DNA from 2 places in the Agathobaculum sp. TL06 genome. Region 2 is predicted to be linked to the other one. Evidence: predicted binding sites of a transcription regulator. Region 2 holds the regulator's gene; the other holds the start of a gene.
What was found. Region 2 encodes Rex, which represses fermentation and respiration genes when NADH is low (regulators of the CRP and FNR family bind a similar motif). Its sites were predicted from a motif close to ATTGTTAANNNNTTAACAAT; they were not measured.

Region 1 (11,399 bases), on a different contig from region 2:
GTCTCCCTGGGCAAGCAGATCGAAGCGCTTGGCTGCAATTCGCTCTGCATCAAGGACATGGCGGGCATCATGTCGCCGCAGGAATGCTACGACCTTGTCACGGCGCTGCGCGAAAACATCAAGCTGCCGGTTTATGTGCATACCCATGCGACCACCGGCCTGGGCTATATGACCTACCTCAAGGCGGCGGAGGCGGGCGCGGCCGGCATCGACTGCGCGACCTCGTGCTTCTCCGGCGGCACCAGCCAGCCCGCGACCGAGTCGCTGGTCTATGCGCTGGCGCAGATGGGCTTTGACTGCGGCGTGGACAGCAAGCAGCTGAAAAAGGTAAACGACTTCTTCCTGCCGGTCAAGGACAAGTTCTCGGCCAACGGGCTGTTCGACCCCTATGTGCTGTCCACCAAGACCGACGCGCTCAACTACCAGATCCCGGGCGGCATGCTGTCCAACCTGGTGGCGCAGCTCAAGGCGCAGAACGCGATCGACAAGCTGGAGGCCGTGCTGGAGGAGACTCCCCGCGTGCGTGAGGACATGGGCTACCCGCCGCTTGTCACCCCGCTGTCGCAGATGGTCGGCGTGCAGGCAACGGTCAACGTCCTGCTCGGCGAGCGATATAAATCCATCGGCAAGGAGATCAAAAGCTATATCAAGGGCGAATATGGCAAGGCGCCGGGCAAAATTGATCCGGAACTGGCGAAAAAGGTGCTGGGCGACGAGCAGCCGATGACCGGCCGCTTCGCGGATACGCTCAAGCCGGAATTTGAAGAGGCGAAGGCCTACCTGGGCGGCCGCGCGCGGAGCGAGGAGGACGTGCTTTCCTACATCGCGTTCCCGCAGCAGGCGGAGCAGTATTTTGACCGCCGCGATCAGACCTTTACCGCAAGCTATTCGTTCAAGGAGGTCGGTTGACTATGATACAGGGACCGCTTAGTCCGGTCGAGGCAGTGATGGTTGCGCTGTCCGGCTTTGTGATCGTATTTTTGATGCTGGCATTATTGTGGGGCATCATCATTGTGGTATCCCGCATCGTCGGCGGCGTGGAAAAGAAAGCCGCGCCGGTCGCGGCGGCGCCCCGGCCCGCAGCGGCTCCGGTCGCTGCGCCTGCTGCTGCGCCCGCGCCGGCCGCAGCGCCGCAGGTCGTGCTGGAGGGCATCGACGAAACGCAGGCGGCATGCGTAATGGCGATTGTAAGCCACGAAACGGGCATTCCGCTCGACCAGCTCGTGTTCAAGTCTATCAAGGCTGTATAAGGGGGAAAGAAAACAATGAAATATCTGGTTACGCTCAATGGGAAACAGTATGAGGTTGAGGTGGACAAGGGCTCCGCAAGCGCGGTCTGCGTCGGGAGCGCGCCGGCGGCTCCGGCAGCCGCACCCGCACCGGCCGCAGCGCCGGCGCCAGCTCCGGCTGCAGCGCCCGCCCCGGCGGCGCCGGCTGGCGGCGAGATCGTCGCGGCGCCCATGCCGGGTACGATTCTGGACGTCCGCTGCGCGGCGGGACAGGCGGTAAAGGCGGGCGACGTGCTGTTCATCCTGGAAGCGATGAAGATGGAAAACGAGATCTGTGCGCCGCATGATGGCACCGTCGGTTCGGTCAGCGTGCAGAAGGGCGCGACCGTTGAAACCGGTACGGCGCTTTGCACGATGTAACGGGAGGCGCGTAACATGCAATTTTCATTTATAGGCGCGCTGGAGGAGATCCTGGCCGGCTCGGGCTTCGCCGCGTTGTTCAGCGACCCGCGCAGCCTGGTCATGATCCTGATCGCGTTTGTGCTGCTGTTTCTCGGCATCGGCAAAAAGTTTGAGCCGCTGCTGCTTGTACCGATCGCGTTCGGCATCCTGCTGGCGAACTTCCCCCTGACCGGCCTGCTCAACGCGCCGGCGGACGGCGCCAGCCCCGGCATGCTGTGGGTGTTCTATCAGGGTGTGGAGCATGCGATCTACCCCTCGCTGATTTTCCTCGGCATCGGCGCGATGACCGACTTCGGCCCGCTGATCGCGCGGCCGTCCTCGCTGCTGCTGGGCGCGGCGGCGCAGCTCGGCATCTTCACCGCGTTCCTGTTGGCGCTGGCGCTGGGCTTTGCACCGAATGTAGCCGCGTCGATCGGCATTATCGGCGGCGCGGACGGCCCGACCGCCATTCTGGTCACCTCACGCCTGGCTGCGGATTACCTGCCTGCAATCGCGATCGCCGCGTATTCCTATATGGCGCTTATCCCCTTGATACAGCCGCCGCTGATGCGCGCGCTGACGACCAAAAAGGAGCGCGAGATCAAGATGGAGCAGCTCCGTCCGGTGTCCAAGACCGAGAAGATCGTGTTCCCCATCGCGGTAGCGACTGTGGTTATCCTGCTGATTCCGGATACGGCGCCGCTGATCGGCATGCTGATGCTGGGCAACCTGTTCCGCGAATGCGGCGTGACCGATCGTTTGTCCGACACGGCGCAAAACACGCTGTGTAATATCGTGACCATCTTCCTCGGCCTGTCTGTCGGCTGTAAGGCGGTTGCGGAGAAGTTCCTGACCATGGAGACGATCAAGATCATCGTCCTCGGCCTGATCGCGTTCATGTTCTCCACGATCGGCGGCCTGCTGTTCGGCAAGATCATGTGCAAGCTGTCGGGCGGCAAGGTCAACCCGCTGATCGGCTCGGCCGGCGTTTCCGCGGTCCCGATGGCCGCGCGCGTTTCGCAGGTCGAAGGCCAGAAGGCCAATCCGGCGAACTTCCTGCTCATGCACGCCATGGGTCCGAACGTTGCGGGCGTAATCGGCTCCGCTGTCGCGGCGGGCTTCCTGCTGAAAGTATTCGGCGCGTAAGCGGGCGCCGCAAAAACAGAGCGCAAGGGCGCCGGACGATTCCGGCGCCCTTTTCCATGGGAATAGAGGCGCGGGGAGGCCTGAAAACGGACGCAGTCTTAACGCCTGTAAAACCCATTTGTATTGACAAAATGCGCCATAATGCTATAATATAGGAAGAAATGAACGGGTGGTCTTTATTGTGCAGGTTTTGAAGGACGAGCTACGGCATAAGATTTTGCTGGAATCCCAGCACCTATTTCTGCAGAAAGGGTACGACCGGACCTCTCTGCAGATGATTGCGGATAAGGTCAATATCAGCAAGAGCAATCTGTACCATTACTTCAAAAACAAGGAGGAGCTGTTTTACGAGCTGACGGACGGCGCCGCGGAGGGGCTCAAGCGACTGATTATGCGCTTTCGCGACAAGCGCTTTGACCCGCGCACCGGCGCGCGCGAATACCAGGTCCTGCTGACCGAGGAGGTCATTTCTTTGCTGCTGGCCGAGAAATACGGCCTGCTGCTCATTATGGAGCAGTCGCAGGGGACACGGTATGAGGGGCTGCGCAGCAGCCTGATCGATATGCTGGCGGCAAAGACTGCGCCGCTGCTGACGGATGAGGACAACTGCCTTCTGCTGGCACAGATCATGGCGCGCAACCTGATTGACGGGACCGTGCAGATATTAAAAAACCGCGTCCGTCCGCGCGAGGTGCGGACCGGACTGAACCGGCTGGTGGAATACCATACACAAGGGATCAATGCGCTGCTCAAATGAAGCGGCGCATTTTTTTGCGGAAAACGGTGGCGCGTTTTGCGGATCAGCCGGACGGGGCAACTCCGGCAAAAAGCGCGTTCTACCTGTCTTTTGCGCTGCATAGATTTGTAGTAATCAAAGCGTCGACAGGCAGGGGGGACGATCGTGAAAGGCTTACCCGAAGAGCGGGCAGTCCGGCTCGCGCAATATATGATCGAAGAAAAGGCGACGGTGCGCCAAACGGCGGCCAAATTCGGCATTTCCAAATCAACGGTACATAAGGATATCACGACAAGGCTGAAAAAGCTCAACGCTGTGCTGTACGACCGCGTGCAGGAGGTGCTGTACACCAATAAAAAGGAGCGGCACATCCGCGGCGGCATGGCGACGCGGGAGAAATACCGCGCCCAGGCGGGGCGGGATACCGCGCGGCAGGGAAAAAAGAACGGCCACCCTTGCTGAAGAGGGTGGCCGGCCTATGTACGCATCAGATCGATCAGATGGACTCCAAATCGCGAATGCAGCTGCGGCAGACGTTTTTATCCTTGAAGTGGATCACGTCCTTTGAGCTGCCGCAGAAGACGCAGGCAGGCTCGTACTTTTTCAGGATGATTTGGCTGCCCTCCACATAGATTTCCAGGGCGTCCTTCACATCGATATCGAGCGTCCTGCGCAGCTCGATCGGCAGTACGATTCGGCCCAGTTCGTCAACCTTACGGACAATACCAGTGGATTTCATTTGATATACACTCCTTCATTCTTCATTCATTCCTTTGCCAGCATCAATCCATGTTGCGGCTCTCTGTATGGAGGAGAGCGGCTTTTTTCTACAAGGGAGGGGAGAGGCGTAAATGCTTTCCGTAATCTGGGTCGCATTTCTGGCCCTGGCCCTGCTTTGCGGGACGGTGACCGGCCGGTTGGACGCGGTCACTGCCGCAGTGGGAACAGGCGCGTCGGAAGCGGTCACGTTAGCCATCAGCATCGCCGGCCTGATGTGCTTTTGGAGCGGCGTGATGGAGGTGATCCGCGCTTCCGGATTGGCGCAAAAGCTGTCCCATGCGCTTACGCCCCTGCTTCGGCCGCTGTTTGGCAAGGCAGCGAACGACAGAGAGGCCATGGAACTGGTGAGCGCCAATGTGACGGCAAACCTGCTGGGACTTTCCAATGCGGCAACGCCGCTGGGGCTGCGCGCGGTCGACCGGCTGTACACGCTTGCCGGCCGGCGCGGTTCGCCGGATACCGTTTTGACATTGATCACCTTGAATACGGCGTCCATACAGATCATCCCGTCCACGGTGGCGGCGGTACGCGCGTCGTGCGGCGCTGCAGCACCGTTTGACATCATGCCGGCGGTTTGGGGGGCGTCCGTGGCGTCTGTCGCGGTCGTCCTGTTGAGTGCGCGTATCCTCCGCCCGCTATTTCCCGATGAAAAATAAGGGGAAATACCTGTTCGGATTACAATTTGTATTATTGCATATGGAAAGCACAAAAAATGTCGAATTGCCTGTTATTTCCAAAAATATTTCCTAAAATTTGAAAATAAACGCGGGCCAGCGGGAAAGGAGAGGAAACATGCGGATGCTGCAGAGCGCGTTTATCCCAATGCTGCTGGCGGCAGTGGGGCTATACGCACTGTATAAAGGGGTAGACGTGTTTCCCACTTTTCTGCGCGGCGCCAAAAGCGGCCTGGAAACGGCTGTGGGGCTGCTGCCGACCATGGTCGGCATGCTGACGGTCGTTTACATGCTGCGGGCGTCCGGAGCAATCGATTTAGCGGCGGCCGCACTTGCGCCGCTGTTGAATTTGCTTGGCATTCCAAAGGAATGCACCGCGCTGACCCTGCTGAAACCGATCAGCGGCGGCGGCGGTTTGGCGCTGGGCAGCGAGATCATGCAGCGCTGCGGACCGGACAGCTATGCCGGCCGCGTGGCGGCGGTCATGCTGGGTTCGTCCGAAACCAGCTTCTACACGATCAGCGTTTACAGCGGTCATTTAGGGCTGAACCGGCTCCGCTATGCCGTGTTTGCCGCCCTTTGCGCGGATTTGACCGCCTTTGCCGTATCGGCGGCGATGGTGCGGCTCTATTTTCCATACATGTAACATTATATCGTGTTTGCAGGAAAAATACCATACGTTGAGAAAAAATTGTAGAATCATCCAAACCGCCTTCATAAAAACTGTGCAAAAATCAAGATATTTCAGGGGTTTGATTTTCTCACAAAAAGAAAGGACTGTACAAGTACAGTCCTTTCTTTTTATAGTATTCTCTTACTTTACGATTTCCTTGCCGTTCTCGTCGTACTCGAAGAAGCCCTTGCCGGTCTTGACGCCGAGCCAGCCGGCGCGGACCATCTTGCGCATCAGCGGATGCGGACGGTACTTCGGATCGCCGGTCTCGCGGTACAGCGTCTCCATGATCGCCAGGTTGACATCGTGGCCAACCAGGTCGGCGGTGTGGAGCGGGCCGGACTTCATACCGGCGCCGAGCTGCATGGCAACGTCGATATCAGCAGGGGAAGCGATGCCGTCGGCAACAATGCCCATGGCCTCGTTCATCATCGGGATCAGGATACGGTTTACGACAAAGCCAGGGCCTTCGTTGACCGATACCGGAGTCTTGCCCAGGGAAGCCATCAGGTCGAACGCGGTCTGGAACGTCTCGTCCGAGGTCTGAATCGCGCGGGTAACCTCGACCAGCTTCATGATCTGAGCCGGATTGAAGAAGTGGCAGCCGATCACCTTGTCAGCGCGGTTCGGTACGCTGGCGGCCATCTCGGTGATGGACAGCGCGGAGGTGTTGGAGCCGAAGATGGTGTGCGCCGGGCAGATCTGGTCCAGCTCCTGCAGAAGCTCTTTCTTCAGGTCCATGCGCTCCAGAATGACTTCCATGATGAAGTCGGCGTCGGCGGCAGCCTTGCGGTCCAGCGAGGTCTTGAGGGAAGCGAGCAGCTCGTTCTTCTTCTCTTCGGTCATTTTTTCCTTCTTGACGAGGAAGGACAGGTCGTTGGTGATGGTCTTAACGCCGCGGTCGATGAACTCCTGCTTTACGTCAAGCATCGTTACCTCATGGCCGTTGGTCAGGAAAACTTCCGTAATGCGCGCGCCCATGTTGCCGGCGCCGAATACACAAACTTTCATATTATATAACCCTCTCTCTCAATGATTGCAGATAAACAAACGCGCTTACTTGTTCTTGAACTCCTTGGCGGGCTTTTCCTTATTCTTATCGAGGAAATAAGCCATGCCGTACTTCTGGTCCTCGGTTGCGAAGCACTCGCCGAAGATGTTGCCCTCCAGCTTGAGCGCGGAATTCAGGTCGGTCTGCATGCCGACGTTGATCGCTTCCTTGCAGAGCGCGACAGCGATCGGCGCCTGCGCCGCGATCTCCTCGGCCAGCTTCATGGCTTCGTCCATCAGCTGATCCAGCGGGTAAACGTAGTTGACCAGACCCATCTCCAGCGCCTGCTGCGCGGTGTAGTTGCCGCGGGCGGTATAAATAAGCTCCTTAGCCTTGCCGAGGCCTACGATGCGGGCCAGACGCTGCGTGCCGCCGCAGCCCGGCGTGATGCCCAGGCCGACCTCGGGCTGGCCGAACAGCGCGTTATCGGATGCAAGGCGGATATCGCAGGACATCGCCAGCTCGCAGCCGCCGCCCAGGCAGAAGCCGTTGATTGCTGCAATGACCGGACGCTTGAAGTTCTCGATCTTCCAGCAAACGCGGTTGCCGTTGTTGCCGAACTTCTTGCCTTCCTCAACGGACAGGGTGGACATTTCGGAAATGTCCGCGCCGGCCACGAAGGAGTTGACGGTCTTGCCCTTCTTGTTTACCATGGAGGAACCGGTCAGCACGACGCAGTATACGTCGTCCATCGCCGCAACTTCGTCGAACGCTTCCTCAAGCTGGCCGTACATATCGGTGGACAGCGCGTTCATGGCTTTCATGTGCTCGATCTTGACGACCGCTACATGGCCTTTCTTTTCAACTACTACATCAGTCATTGGTAAGACTTCCCTTCAAATTGATGTCGGAATCTTATATACGAGGTGCGCCGCGCACCTGCGCAATCGAATGCTTTGGAGATAGGGGGCCTGCAAAAAGCCCCCTATCATGCCGGTTTGATTTACTTGCAGAGCTCGTCGCGCTCAACAACGATCGCTTCGCCCATGCCGCCGCCGATGCACATGGTGGCAAGGCCGAGGGTGGAGTCGCGCTTGATCATTTCATAGATCAGCGTGGTGGTGATACGGCAGCCTGCCGCGCCGATCGGGTGGCCCAGCGCGATCGCGCCGCCGTTGACGTTGACCTTGTCCATATCAAAGCCCAGCTCGCGGTTGACCGCAGCGGCCTGCGCGGCAAACGCCTCGTTGGACTCGACCAGGTCGAGGTCGGCAACGGTCAGGCCGGCGCGTTTGAGTGCCTGGCGGGTGGACTCGATCGGGCCGACGCCCATGATGGACGGGTCGCAGCCGACAGAGCCGAACGAACGGATCTTGACGAGCGGCTTGAGGCCGTGCGCCTTCACATAATCCTCGGACGCGATAATCATCGCGGCGCCGGCGTCGTTGATGCCGGAAGCGTTGCCCGCGGTGACGGTACCGTCCTTCTTGAACGCCGGACGCAGCTTGGCCAGGCCTTCCAGCGTGGTCTGCGGGCGGCAGTGCTCGTCGGTATCGAAAATAACGGTTTCCTTCTTCTTCTTGACCTCTACCGGAACGATCTCGTCCTTGAAGCGGCCGGAGGAAATCGCCTTGGCGGCCTTCATCTGGGACTCGTAGCCGATCTGGTCCTGAATCTCGCGGGTGATGCCGTACTGCTCGGCAACGTTTTCCGCGGTGATGCCCATGTGGTACTGGTTGAAAATATCAAATACGCCGTCATGAACCATCATATCGACCAGCTTGACGTCGTTCATGCGCGCGCCCCAGCGCACGTTGTGGGAAACGTACGGTGCGCCGGACATGGACTCAACGCCGCCGACCAGCATGAGCTGATCCTCGCCGGAACGGATGATCTGGGAACCGAGCGAAATTGCGCGCATGGAGGACGCGCAGACCTTGTTGAGGGTCATGGCGGGGGTGGTGATCGGCAGGCCCGCGCCGATCAGGACCTGACGGGCAACGTTCTGGCCGCAGCCGCCCTGCAGCACCTGGCCGAACATTACTTCATCGATCGCTTCCTTGTCCACACCGGCGCGCTCGATCGCCGCATTGGCGGCAACAACGCCGAGCTGGGCTGCGGGTACGTCGCGGAGGGTGCCGCCGTAAGTACCGATCGCGGTACGGGCTGCGGAACAGATATAAACGTTCATTTGGCTGTTTCTCCTTTTCTTCTCTTACGCCGGTGACGCCGGCGCAGCAGTTTGTGACATCTCTTAACGAGTTCGTTAATATTTTATCAAATGTGCAGAAAAATGCAAGGGGTTTTTGTAAGGAATATGGCCCAAATCTTAAAATACCCATAACTTGCACAACACACACAAGGAATAAATCGGGAATTAATCGTTTGCCAGACCCATCAGTTCATCGCGGAAAATACGCGCGTCCATCAGCTTGATCGAACCGTCCGCCTGGCGGGCGATCTGGGGCGCGAATTCCATCTGATCGAGCACCTGGGTCTGCAGGTCGATGCCGGGCGCGATTTCGACCAGGGTGACGCCCTCCGGACGCAGCTCGAACACGCAGCGCTCGGTGATGTACAGGACGGGCTGGTGAACCTCGTTGGCATAGTCGCCGGAGAACGTGATGTGCTCGACCGCGTTGACGAACTTTTTCTTCGCGCCCTCCTGGGTGATGACCAGCTTGCCGTCGCGGCACTCGGTCTTGAGGCCCTTAGCGGTAAACGTGCCGCAGTAGACGACCTTTTTGGCATTCTGGGTGATGTCGATGAATCCGCCCGCGCCGGCCAGACGGGTGCCGAACTTGGACACGTTCAGGTCGCCGTTGGGCGCGGTTTCGGCCAGGCCGAGGAACGCGACGTCCAGGCCGCCGCCCTGGTAAAAGTCAAACTGTACGTTGTGCGGGATGATGCACATTGCGTTGGCGGCCGCGCCGAACTGGGTGCCGCCATAGGGGACGCCCGCGATCGAGCCGGCCTCGACGGTCAGGGTCATCTTGTCCGAGATGCCCTCTTCAGCGGCGACGTTGGCAATTTTTTCCGGCGCGCCGGTGCCGAGGTTGACGATCGCGTCCGGCGGCAGCTCCATGGCCGCGCGGCGGGCGATGATCTTCTTGGCGTCCATCGGGATGGGCGGGATGGCGTCCACCGGAATGCGGAATTCGCCGGTCAGCGCGCCGTCATACGGCATGCCGAGGCACTGCATGTTTTCCTCCTCCGAGCCAACGACGACCGAATCCACATAAATGCCCGGGATCGCCACCAGCTTCGGATCGAGCGAGCCGCCCTGCACGATCTTTTCGACCTGCACGATGACCTTGCCGCCCGAGTTTTTGCACGCCTGCGCCATCGCGGTCACGTCCAGCGGGCCGATCTCGCGGTGTACGGTGCAGTTGCCGTATTCGTCGCAGTAGGAAGCGCGCAGGAACACCACGTTGATCGGGAAGCCCTTATACAGCAGGCGCTCCTGCCCCTCGATGTTGATGACCTTGACCAGATCCTCCTTGGTCACGTCGTTGAGCTTGCCGCCGCCGTTGCGCGGGTCGGCAAAGGTCTTGAGGCCGACGTGGGTGATCGTGCCGATGTTGTGCGCCGCGATATCGCGGTACATATGCGAAATAACGCCCTGCGGCAGGTTGTACGCCTCAATCTTGTTGGCCAGCGCCAGCTCGCCCAGACGGGGCGCACGGTCCCAGTGGCCGCCGATGACGCGCTTTACCATGCCCTCGTGGCCGTAGTGGTCGCCGCCGGTGCCGTCGCGGTGGCCCTGGCCGGCCGCGAAGAACAGCGTCAGGTTGTTCGGATGGCCGGTCTCCAGAAAGCGCTTTTCCAGCGCCTTGGACAGGGTCTCCGGACAGGCGCAGGAGACGAAGCCGCCGGTGGCGATCGTGTCGCCGTCCTGTACTTTCAGGGCGGCCTCTTCCGCAGAGATAATGCTTACTTTCTTCATGTTCTATCATCCTCCTCAGAGTAACGGGCGTGCGCAGCCCGTTTCATTTACGCGAGCAGCCGGATCTGCTCGGTGACCGACGGAATATCGTCCGCCGACACCAGCAGGAAGCGGCGGTCGGCATCAATGTCCTCATACAGATAGGGACAGCCGGTGCAGCCGCGGATAATCAGCAATGCGTCGTAGTGGGCGCCATCCTCCGGATAGGAGAACTGTGCGACGTCCGAAAGGGAGGAGCGCACGGCTTGATAGGCCGCGCCGCGGTCATACCGCGGGTTGCAGCCGCCGCAGAATTTGACAGTGCAGCGCAGCATGGGTGCGTAAACCTCCTTTTGTCTAAGCGCAAACATAGGCACTCACGGATCGCCCGCGGGTGCCTATGGGATGCTTCAGAGATTACTTGATACGGGCAATCTTCTTGGCGAGTTCTTTTTTCATTTCGAGGTTGGACTGACGAGCGATCATGATGCGCTGGGCCTGCGGGGAGCCTGCGCCGTGCATGGACTCGGGCAGGTAGCCAACCGCGGCCGTACCCATCGTCATGTTCTCGATCAGCCGCAGCACACGCATGCGGTCCTCGGTCGGCACGCCTGCCACACCTTTGAGGTACTTCTCGATGTAGTCGTGCGTCGCCGGATTCCGGTAGTCCGCCTCGCTCGGCTGCGTTACCATAATGCCGCCCGCAAGGTCCTGCGCCAGACGCGCGATCTCGTACGGGAACCGCGTCACGTTCTGCTTGCATACGTTCGCCAGCAGCAGGTCGATCAGGTAGTTGCCGCTCTT
Region 2 (11,399 bases):
CGTCTGCGGCTGCAGATGCGGTTTGGCGCATAAGGAATATGGGCGCGGGACGGGGCGGAAGCCCCGTCCCTTATTTTGTCTGGAAATACGGCTGGTAATAGGATATAATATATGATAAGAAAAATTTGTTGAATGATGGGGAATACGCGCATGAAAATCATGGTGATCGATGGAAACAGTATACTCAACCGCGCTTTTTATGGTATCCGCCAGCTCTCCAACCATGAAGGGCTGCCGACCAACGCGGTGTACGGGTTCTTGGCCACGTTGTTCAAGCTCAGGGAGGATGAAAAGCCCGACCGTACGGTTGTGTGCTTTGACGTGCGGGAGAAAACCTTCCGCCATTTGAAATTTGATTCCTACAAGGCAACCCGCAAGGGGATGCCGGACGAACTGGCGGCGCAGCTACCGGTGATGAAAGAAACGCTCGATGCGATGGGTGTGGTACGCTGCGAGCTGGCAGGGTATGAGGCGGACGACCTGATCGGCACGATCAGCCGGAAAGCGGATGAAAACGGCGACGCCTGCGTGGTCGTGACGGGCGACCGCGACAGCCTGCAGCTCATCGGCGGCGGGACGACTGTGCTTCTGGTTTCCACCAAAATGGGGCAGACGACCTATGAAACCTATGATACGGATAAGTTCCGTGAAAAATACGGCTTCGATCCGATTCGCCTGATCGATCTGAAAGCGCTCATGGGGGATGCGTCGGATAATATTCCGGGCGTGCCGGGCATCGGGGAAAAGACGGCGATGCAGCTGCTGCATGATTTCGGCTCGCTGGAAGGCGTGTACGCGAACCTGGAGGATGAAAAAATCAAAAAAGGTGCGCGCGCAAAGCTGGAAGCGGGCGCGCAGTCCGCGAAAGACAGCTATTGGCTCGCGACCATTGACCGCAACGCGCCGCTTGCGCTGGATGTTGCAAACCTGCCGGAGGAACATCGGGACGATGCGGCGCTTTATGAGCTGCTGACCCGCCTGGAATTTAAAAACTTTATCAAAAAGCTTGGGCTGAGCGGCGAGCATGCCGCGCCCAGGCTGCCGGAGCTTCGGACGCAGCGCATCCAAAATGCCGCCGAAGCGTTTGGGCTGCTCGACGCGCTGACCGAAGCGGGCCGCGTGTTTGCAGTGATTCCGGAAACGCTGGGCGCGCTGTGCCTGCTGGAAGCGGATACGGCGGCGATGCTGTTTGCGGATGACTTTGCGGATGCGGATTGGGATGCGCTGCTGCGCCGTCTGTTCGGCGGCGCGATCGAGCTGGTGCTGCATGATGCGAAGCCCGTGGCGGCGGCGCTGCTTGCGCGCGGCATCCAGCCGGAGGGGATTGCGTTCGACACCTGCCTCGCCGCGTATCTGCTGGACCCGACGCAGTCCGGATATGACCTGCCGCGCGTGGCGCTGGCATATTGCAGCACCGAACTGCCCGAGCTTGACTTGGACGATCCGGCCGCCGTATCGCCGCTCGGCGGGCAGGAACAGACGGAACAGGCATGCGCGCGCCATGTAGGAGCGGTGCGCGCGATCTATCAGGAAGCCGCATCCAGGGTGGAAGAACTGGGCATGCGCAAGCTGTACTACGAGATCGAACTGCCGCTGATGCGCATTCTGGCTGAAATGGAAACCGCGGGCTGTGCGGTCGCGCCGGACGAGCTGCGCGCGTTTGGGGAGCGGCTGGACGTCCGCATCCATGAGCTGGTCGCGCAGATCTACCGCGACGCGGATGGAGAATTCAATATCAACAGCCCCAAGCAGCTCGGCGAGGTGCTGTTTGAAAAGCTGCATCTGCCCGCGCCGAAAAAGACCAAGACCGGCTATTCGACCAACGTGGACGTGCTGGAGCGCATCGCGGAAGATCATCCGATCGTTCCCAGGATACTGGAATACCGGCAGCTTACCAAGCTGAAGAGCACCTATGTGGATGGGCTGCTCAAGGTGGTCAGCCAAAAGGACGGGCGTATTCATACGCATTTTCAGCAGACTGTGACCGCGACAGGCCGGCTGTCCTCGACCGACCCGAACCTGCAGAACATTCCGGTGCGCACCGAACTGGGGCGTGAGCTGCGGCGCATGTTCGTCGCGCCCGACGCGGAGCATGTGCTGATCGACGCGGATTACTCGCAGATCGAACTGCGGGTGCTTGCGCATATCTCGCAGGACGCGCACATGATCGAGGCGTTCCGGTCCGGACAGGATATCCACGCCGCGACCGCGGCCAAGGTATACCATGTGCCGCTGGACGAGGTCACGCCGCAGATGCGCTCCTCCTGCAAGGCGGTCAATTTCGGCATTGTGTACGGGATATCGGATTTTTCGCTTGCACAGGATATCGGCGTGACCCGTAAGGAAGCGGGCGAGTTCATCCGCACCTATCTGGCGACCTATCCGGGCGTTGCAAAATATATGGAGGATATCAAGGAAAGCGCGCGGGAAAAGGGCTATGTGTCCACGCTGTTCGGCCGCCGCCGCGCGCTGCCCGAACTGAAAAGCAAAAATTTCAATATCCGTTCGTTCGGGGAGCGTGTGGCGATGAATACGCCCATCCAGGGGACCGCGGCGGACATCATCAAGATCGCCATGGTGCGGGTACGCGACCGTCTGCTGCGCGAGGGCCTGGAGAGCCGGCTTATCCTGCAGGTCCACGACGAATTGATCTTGGAGGCGCCAAAAACCGAACAGGAGACCGCGATGCGCCTGCTCAAGGAGGAAATGGAAGCTGCGTTCGCTATGGACGCGCCTCTGGTGGCGGAGGCCAAGGCGGGACATAGCTGGTACGACACAAAGTGATTCTGCCCGAACCGACCGGTTTGAGGGGAGAGGGCGCACCGCGCGCGGCGCGGGCCGTTTTTGACAGGGGGAATTCCAAAATGGACGACATCATTTTCATCTGCACGGGCAACACCTGCCGTTCGCCGATGGCCGAGGGGCTGTTCCGCGCGCGCGGCGGGGAGGAGAAGACCGGTCTGACGGTGGCGTCCGCCGGACTGTTCACCCAGGACGGCCTGCCTGCGTCGCCAAACGCGGTCACGGCGGCGGCTGAACTGGGCGCGGACATCGCAGCGCACCGCTCGCGCATGCTCACGCCCGAACTGGTGCAGGAGGCGCGTTATCTGGTCTGCATGACAGGCGCCCATTACGACCGCTTGTGCGAGTTGTTTCCCGCCTGTGCGGACAAGATATTCACCCTGCTGCCGGAGGACGTTTCCGATCCGTTTGGCGGCGATCTGGATACCTACCGCCGCGCGGCGGCCGAGATCGACCGGGGGGTAAGCGGCATCATCGGGAGGCTTGCGGAATGACGGTCGTACCCATGCAGGAGCGTCACCTGGCCGCGCTCGCGGAGATCGAAAAGGTGTGCTTCCACGCGCCGTGGAGCGCGGATATGCTGCGAGAAGAGCTGGGAAAAGGCCTGTTCCTGGTTGCGGAGCGGGACGGCGCGGCGGTCGGCTATGTGGGCTGCCAGACCGTGCTGGACGAGGGGTACATCACCAATGTTGCGGTATCGCCGGGCTGCCGCCGGCAGGGCATCGGCCGCGCGCTGATCGGGGCGCTCGTCTCATGCGCGAAAGTGCAGGGGCTGGCCTTCGTTACGCTGGAGGCGCGCGCGTCCAATATGCCCGCGATTGCCCTGTATGAGAACGCGGGCTTCCAAAAGGTGGGCGTGCGAAAGAATTTTTACACTGCGCCCGCTGAGGACGCGCTACTGATGACATTTTTTCTGAAAGGATGAGGCTGGATGGAGCTCCGGTTTGTCGATGCGGAAAACACCGATCTGCTGGAACTGGCGGGCAGGCTGGACGAATATTATTTTTCGATCGTGGGCGAGGTGCATCGCCGCTATGCGAAATATAACGACCCGCATCTGTTCGGCTGCCGGCTGGTCGCTTATGAGGATGGGCGCGCGGCAGGCTGCGGCTGCTGGAAGCGGACGGACGCGCATACCGTGGAACTGAAACGCATTTATGTGCGGCCGGAATACCGCCGGCGGGGGATTGCGGGCGCGGTCATCCGCGCGCTGGAGGGCAACGCGGCGGAGCAGGGCTATACGCGCGCTGTTTTGGAAACCGCGCGGACTACCGGGGATTCGGCGGCGCTTTACCGGAAGCTGGGATACCGTACAATGCCCTATTATGGGAGTCCGGCCGGCGCGGAAAACTGCCTTTGCTTTGAAAAGGCGCTGGGGGCGGCGGATAAAAAACGGGCGGCGCTTCGCTTTGTCGATGTGACCAATCCGGATCTGGCAGCGCTGGTTGCGGAGCTGGATGGATATTTCCATGCGGGCTGGGGCTCGGTGGCGGAAAAGTACAAGGCGTATCACGCGTTGGATGGGATGGCCTGCGCGGTGGTGGCTTACATAGGGGAACGGCCGGCAGGCTGCGGCTGCTGGCGCGCGTATGATCCGGTAACGGCGGAGATCAAGCGGATGTATGTCCGGCCGGAATACCGAAGAAGCGGGACGGCGGGCGAAATCGTGGCCGCGCTCGAACGGCACGCCGCCGCGAGCGGGTGCCACCGCGCGGTGCTGGAAACCGGCGCGGACATGCCGGACGCGATCGTGTTTTATCAGAAGCAGGGGTACCGGCTGGTGCCGAATTTCGGCGATTTCGCGGGGGACGAGATCTGCGTATGCATGGAAAAAGAGATATCGGATGGCACGATGCGGTAACCGGAAAGGGGAGAAAGAGATGATGCTTTTGGCGGCCCTTTTGGCCGGCGCCGTGCTGTGTGCCTGTTCTTTCTGCCATGCGCATGCCGGCCGGCCTGTAGCAGAGCGGCGAGGGATAAGAAATGTTTGCTTTGGATAAAGGAGACAGGAAAATGATTACGCCGATGAACCGCGAGCAGATTTTATGCACCAATACGCAGGAGGACTTTTTCGAGGCGCAGCAGGCGCTCAGCCGTGAACAGATCGCGTTTCGCACAGAGGTGCGGGACAATGCGCAGCGCATGCTGCAGCGGCAGGACGTGCTGGGGCTCCGCGCGCAGTATCCGCGGGAGTACCGGATCTATGTACACAGGCAGGACGCGGAACTGGCGCGTCATATTTTACAATACGGAAACAACGGGTGAAACAATGAGGATTTTGGCAATCGAGTCCTCCTGCGACGAAACGGCGGCCGCCGTGGTCGAGGATGGACGGAACATACTTTCCAGCGTGGTGGACACGCAGATCGAAACGCACGCGCTGTATGGGGGCGTGGTGCCGGAAATCGCGTCGCGGCGGCACATGGAGGCGGTTGTGCGCGTGACGGAAAAGGCGCTGGCCGATGCGGGCATGGACAAGCGCGCGGTGGACGCGGTGGCGGCGACCTGTGCGCCGGGGCTGATCGGCGCGCTGCTGGTCGGCGCGAACTTCGGGAAATCGCTGGCGTTTGCGCTGCAAAAGCCCTTTATTCCGGTGCATCATATCCGCGGGCATATCGCGGCGACCTATCTGGCGTATCCCGATCTCAAGCCCCCGTTCTTGACGCTGATCGCGTCCGGCGGACACAGCGAAATCGTGATGGTGCGCGGTTATACGGATTTTGAGATCCTCGGCGGCACGCGGGACGACGCGGCGGGCGAGGCGTTCGATAAGGTCGCGCGCGTGCTCGGCGTGGGCTATCCGGGCGGCCCGAAGATCGACAGGCTCGCGCAGGAGGGCGACCCGACGCGCTACAAGCTGCCGGATTCGCACATCAAGGACGCGCCGCTTGACTTCTCTTTTTCCGGCCTCAAGACCGCGGTCATCAATCTGGCGCACAACGCGGAGCAGAAAGGCGAAACGCTGGACAAAAACGGCCTTGCGGCCTCGTTTTGTGCGGCGGTCGTGCATACGCTGGTGCCGCGCCTGGAGATGGCGGCGCAGCGGACGCATGCGCGGCGCGTGGTCTGCGCGGGCGGCGTGGCGGCTAACTCGTTCCTGCGCGCGGCGCTGCAGGAGATGGCGAAGCGCACCCACACCAGGCTCTACCTGCCGCCGCTTTCCCTGTGCGGGGATAACGCGGCCATGATCGGGAGTCAGGCATATTATGAATACCTTGCAGGCAATGTGGGTCTGACCCTGCAGAATGCTTTCGCAACAGCGGAGATCGGTGCGAATATTTGTGAAAAGCGATAGCGAAAAGGTCTTTTCAAAAGATAAGGAATGTTGTAAAATAGAAGTGGTTTTTGCGTTGCAAAGGCCGCTTCTGTTTTGTTTTTGGGCACGGTATGCCGCGCATGCCGTGGAGAAGGCTGTGGAAGCCGCAACGGACCCGCTTTGCAGCGGCGGGGCGCGGCGGGCGCAACTATCGCCGCGTATGGGACATAAAGGAGTGTAAGAAACACAAATGGGTATGACAATCGCACAGAAAATTCTGAAGGCGCATCTGGTGGACGGAGAAATGGTCCAGGGACAGGAGATCGGTCTCCGGATCGACCAGACGCTCACGCAGGATGCTACCGGCACCATGGCCTACCTCCAGTTTGAGGCAATGGGCGTCGACCAGGTCAGGACCGAGCGGTCGGTCGCGTATATCGACCACAATACCCTGCAGTCCGGCTTCGAAAACGCGGACGACCACAAGTATATCGGCTCGGTGGCCAAAAAGCACGGCATCTACTATTCCAAGGCGGGCAACGGCATCTGCCATCAGGTGCATCTGGAGCGCTTCGGCGCGCCGGGCAAAACCCTGATCGGCTCGGACAGCCACACCCCGACCGGCGGCGGCATCGGCATGCTGGCGTTCGGCGCGGGCGGCCTGGACGTGGCGGTCGCGATGGGCGGCGGCGCGTACTACATCCCCATGCCCAAGATGGTGCGCGTCAACCTGACGGGCAAGCTGTCCCCGTGGGTTTCCGCCAAGGACGTTATCCTGGACGTGCTGCGCCAGATGACCGTTAAGGGCGGCGTGGGCAAGATCGTCGAGTACGCGGGTGAGGGCGTTGCGACGCTGTCCGTGCCTGAGCGCGCGACCATCACCAACATGGGCGCCGAGCTGGGCGCGACGACCTCGGTGTTCCCGTCCGACGGGGAAACCAGGCGCTTCCTCGAGGCGCAGGGCCGCGGTGATGTGTGGGTCGAGCTGTCCTCTGATCCGGACGCGGTGTACGACGAGGAATACACGGTCGACCTGTCCGCGCTCGAGCCGCTGGCTGCGATGCCGCACATGCCGGACAATGTCAAGCCGGTCGCTGAGATCGGCGCGATCAAGGTCAATCAGTGCTGCATCGGCTCCTGCACCAATTCCTCCTATTACGATATGATGAAAGTCGCGTCCATCCTCAAGGGCAAAACCGTGCATCCGGACGTTTCGCTCACCATCAGCCCGGGCTCCAAGCAGGTGTTTAACATGCTCGCGCAGAACGGCGCGCTGGCGGATATCATCGCGGCGGGCGCGCGCATCCTTGAGTGCGCCTGCGGTCCCTGCATCGGCATGGGGCAGTCGCCGGAGTCCGCGGGCGTGTCCCTGCGCACCTTCAACCGCAACTTTGAGGGCCGCTCGGGTACGCAGGACGCGCAGATCTATCTGGTATCGCCCGAGGTCGCGGCGGCGAGCGCGCTCGCGGGCGTGCTGACCGACCCGCGCACGCTGGGAGAAATGCCGGCGATCGAAATGCCGGAGCATTTCGTCATCAACGACAACATGATTGTAAAGCCCGCGGAAAATCCGGCCGAGGTCGAGGTCGTGCGCGGCCCGAACATCAAGCCGTTCCCGCTGGGCAAGGCGCTGGAAGCGTCCTATACGGGCCGCGTCGTACTCAAGACCGAGGACAACATCACCACCGACCATATCCTGCCGGCGGGCGCGAAGCTGCTGCCCTACCGCTCGAACGTGCCGTACTACTCGAATTACTGCTTTATCAACGTCGATCCGGAATTTCCGGCGCGCTGCAAGGAGCAGGGCGGCGGCGTGATCGTCGGTGGCGCCAACTACGGCCAGGGCTCGTCGCGCGAGCACGCGGCGCTCGTCCCGCTGTATCTGGGCGTCAAGGCCGTGCTGTGCAAGTCGTTCGCCCGTATCCATAAGGCCAATCTGGTCAACTCGGGCATCCTGCCGCTGACCTTTGCCGATCCGGCGGACTACGACGCGATCAGCCTGCTGGATGAGATCGCGCTGCCGCATGTGCTGGAGGAAATCAAAAACGGCGGTCAGGTTACCGTGGTGTGCGGCGGCAGGACCTTCAAGGCGGACTGCGACGTTTCCGACCGTCAGCGTGGCGCGCTGCTCGCGGGCGGCACGCTCAACTATGCCAAGGAACAGGCGGCGCAATAAGGAAAAGAGGAGAGAGGCGCTTTCCCAGCCTCCTCTTTCTTGACAGGATGCAGAAAATTTGTTAAAATAATATCAATGGTATGAGGAGGACACCGTTATGTCGATCGACCAGTCCATTCTGGATAAATTTGAAGCAGTGGTAGAAAGCCAGCTTGCGCGCATCGCGGATATGAAAGCACAGGATGACTTTATTGACTATACAAAGCTTGACAAGCTCATCATCGGCGTGTGCGGCGGCGACGGTATCGGCCCGATGATCACCGGCATGGCGCAGCACGCGCTCGAGGCCCTGCTGGCCGACAAGGTCAAGGCGGGGAAAGTGGAGTTCCGTGTGATAGACGGGCTGACCATCGAGCGTCGCGCTGAGCTGGGCTACGCCATCCCGCCCGATGTGATGGAGGAGCTCAAACAGTGCCATGTAATTCTCAAGGGGCCGACCACGACCCCGCGCAAGGGCGATCCGTGGCCGAATGTGGAATCCGCGAATGTGGCGATGCGCAAAGCGCTCGACCTGTTCGCCAACGTGCGTCCAGTCAAGGTGCCTGAGCTGGGGATCGACTGGACGTTCTATCGCGAAAACACCGAGGGCGGCTATGCGGTCGGCTCGCAGGGCGTGCAGATTGCGGACGATCTGTTCATCGACTTTACGGTGGCGACCTCGCAGGGCTGCGAGCGCATCGCGCGCCTGGCGTTTGATTACGCGCGCAAGACCGGCAAGAACCGCGTCTCCTGCGTGACCAAGGCCAATATCATCAAGACCACGGACGGCAAATTCCTCGACACCTGCCAGCGGGTTGCAAAGGAGTATCCGGAGGTCGAGTTCGACGACTGGTACATCGATATCATGACCGCGAAGCTTCTGGACGAAAAACGCCGCCGCGATTTCAAGGTGGTCGTGCTGCCCAACCTGTACGGCGATATCATCACCGACGAGGCGGCCGAGATTCAGGGCGGCGTAGGCACCGCGGGTTCGGCCAATATCGGCAAGCGTTACGCGATGTTCGAGGCCATTCACGGCTCCGCGCCGCGCATGGTGCAGGAGGGGCGCGCCCAGTACGCGGACCCGTCCTCCGTGCTGCGCGCCTCCGTGATGCTGCTCGAGCATATCGGTGAGATCGAGTTGGCGAATAAGCTCGACCGTGCGCTCGATATCTGCATGTTTGAAGAGAAAAAGGTAGTGGTCAATGGACGTGATACCGGCGCGACCGCGCAGGAATTCACGGATTATGTACTGGAAACGATTGCGAAGCTGTAATTTTGTGATGGGAAAGAGAGGATGAAAACCTGTGGAGCGCAAACAAGAGGTCTCCAAGGCGGTGGTGCAGCGTCTGCCGCGCTACTACCGCAATATTTGTGAGCTGAAAGCAGAGGGCGTACAGCGCATTTCCTCGCGCGCCCTGGCTGAGCGTATGGGGCTGACCGCTTCACAGATCCGGCAGGATTTCAACTGCTTTGGTGGATTTGGCCAGCAGGGATATGGATACAATGTAGATAAGCTGCAGGAGGAGCTGGGCGCTATTCTCGGGCTCAGCGCCGGCCGCACGGCGGTATTGATCGGTGCGGGCAACCTGGGACGGGCCTTGCTCAACAACTTCGATTTTTCGGCCAGCGGCTTCAAGCTGCTGTGTGCGTTTGACGCGAATGAGGAGTTGGTGGGCAAAAAATTCGGCGGGCATGAGGTGCGCAGCAGCAGTACGCTGTTTGAATTTGTCGACCGACGCAAGCCGGATGTTGCTGTTCTGACGATTCCGCGCACCCATGCGCCCGATTTGGCGCACGAGCTGGTCGATCATGGTATCCGCGGCCTGTGGAACTTCACGGGCGAGGACCTGCATCTGGAGGGGCTGGGCGTTCCGGTCGAGAATGTACACCTGTCTGACAGCCTGATGACGCTGTGCCATCTGGTCGGCATGGAAGAGGCATAAAAAAAGAAGCGGCTTGAAGCCGCTTCTTTTTTATATTTTATCGAGGGAATAGGGCGTGGTCTGATAAACATAGTAGTTGACCCAGTTGGTATAGAAAAGGTGCGCGTGTGCTTTCCAGGTGACCAGGATATCGTCGCTGGGGTCGTTGTTCCTGAAATAGTGCAGGGGGATCTCGGGGTTCAGGCCCTTGGCGAGATCGCGTTCATATTCTTTTTTTAGGGTGTCCGAATCATATTCCCCGTGACCAAGCACGAAAATCTGCCGTCCGTTCATCGCCTCAACCAGATAAACACCAGCCTCGTGGGATTCCGCCAACAGGCGCAGGCGGTCATCCTTGCGGATATCGGACGCATGTACCTCGGTGTGGCGTGAATGCGGGGCGCAGAACACGTCGTCGAAGCCGCGCAGGAGGGGCTCTTTCGGAAAAAGCACATGATGCTTGAAAATGCCGGACATCTTCCGCGGCAAGGGATATTTGGGAATGCCGTAGTGGTGGTAAAGGCCTGCCTGCGCGCCCCAACAGATATACAGCGTGGAATGTACATGGGTTTTCGTCCAGTCCATGATGCGGACCAGCTCATCCCAATACTCAACTTCTTCAAACGGCATGTTTTCGATGGGGGCGCCGGTGATGATAAAACCGTCATACTTTTGATCGCGGATATCGTCAAATGTTTTGTAGAATGTGAGCAGATGGTCTTCGGGGGTGTTTTTTGAATGATAGGTCTTCGTTTGGATCAGGTCGACTTCTATCTGAATCGGTGTGTTGGACAAGCAGCGCAGGATCTGGGTTTCGGTCACGATCTTGAGCGGCATCAGGTTGAGCAGCGCAATGCGCAGCGGGCGGATGTCCTGCGTTGTTGCACGGTGCTCGGTCATCACAAATATGTTTTCGCTTTCCAGAATCGCACGCGCGGGCAAACTGTCGGCTATTTTTATAGGCAAGCCAGCGACCTCCTTTATACCATTGGTTCCGATAGAAAAATTATAGCAGAAAAGCGCCGGAAGGACAAGGGAGGAAAAGAAAACCGAAGCAAAAGGGGAAGGAAGGTATTGACAAAGGAGCGGGGGAAATAGTATAGTAAACGAGCCGCGCGAGAGCGGTGCGGAAAAAGCTGAAAAAAGAAGAAAAAAGTTCTTGACAAACAGCTTAGGGTTTGATATACTAAATAAGCTGCTTCGGAAGGGGCGGCGGCCGGAAAAGTTCGGAAAAGAGAAAGAACGGCTCGAAAATCTGAAA

Region 1: ACYQ3S_RS11015 (acetyl-CoA C-acetyltransferase) is a predicted target of Rex. The motif match lies at 8,933-8,952, and genes of this name have one in related genera.

What each region holds. Positions count from the first base shown of each region.
Region 1 covers NZ_BAAGGY010000017.1:51-11,449, reverse strand. The annotation lists gene ACYQ3S_RS11070 (pyruvate carboxylase subunit B) at 1-909, shown strand, start outside; gene ACYQ3S_RS11065 (OadG family protein) at 912-1,250, shown strand; gene ACYQ3S_RS11060 (biotin/lipoyl-containing protein) at 1,266-1,649, shown strand; gene ACYQ3S_RS11055 (sodium ion-translocating decarboxylase subunit beta) at 1,665-2,816, shown strand; gene ACYQ3S_RS11050 (TetR/AcrR family transcriptional regulator) at 2,998-3,573, shown strand; gene ACYQ3S_RS11045 (sporulation transcriptional regulator SpoIIID) at 3,718-4,014, shown strand; gene ACYQ3S_RS11040 (AbrB/MazE/SpoVT family DNA-binding domain-containing protein) at 4,049-4,291, opposite strand; gene ACYQ3S_RS11035 (nucleoside recognition domain-containing protein) at 4,404-4,988, shown strand; gene ACYQ3S_RS11030 (nucleoside recognition domain-containing protein) at 5,125-5,652, shown strand; gene ACYQ3S_RS11025 (3-hydroxyacyl-CoA dehydrogenase family protein) at 5,821-6,690, opposite strand; gene ACYQ3S_RS11020 (enoyl-CoA hydratase-related protein) at 6,736-7,551, opposite strand; gene ACYQ3S_RS11015 (acetyl-CoA C-acetyltransferase) at 7,674-8,861, opposite strand; gene ACYQ3S_RS11010 (acyl CoA:acetate/3-ketoacid CoA transferase) at 9,048-10,616, opposite strand; gene ACYQ3S_RS11005 (hypothetical protein) at 10,664-10,930, opposite strand; partial or broken gene ACYQ3S_RS11000 (4-hydroxyphenylacetate 3-hydroxylase C-terminal domain-containing protein) at 11,013-11,399, opposite strand, start outside.
Region 2 covers NZ_BAAGGY010000010.1:56-11,454, reverse strand. The annotation lists gene spo0A (sporulation transcription factor Spo0A) at 1-33, shown strand, start outside; gene polA (DNA polymerase I) at 151-2,784, shown strand; gene ACYQ3S_RS07245 (low molecular weight protein arginine phosphatase) at 2,865-3,296, shown strand; gene rimI (ribosomal protein S18-alanine N-acetyltransferase) at 3,293-3,727, shown strand; gene ACYQ3S_RS07235 (GNAT family N-acetyltransferase) at 3,734-4,663, shown strand; gene ACYQ3S_RS07230 (hypothetical protein) at 4,816-5,067, shown strand; gene tsaD (tRNA (adenosine(37)-N6)-threonylcarbamoyltransferase complex transferase subunit TsaD) at 5,072-6,097, shown strand; gene ACYQ3S_RS07220 (aconitate hydratase) at 6,309-8,234, shown strand; gene ACYQ3S_RS07215 (isocitrate/isopropylmalate family dehydrogenase) at 8,332-9,489, shown strand; gene ACYQ3S_RS07210 (redox-sensing transcriptional repressor Rex) at 9,521-10,159, shown strand; gene metA (homoserine O-acetyltransferase MetA) at 10,190-11,104, opposite strand.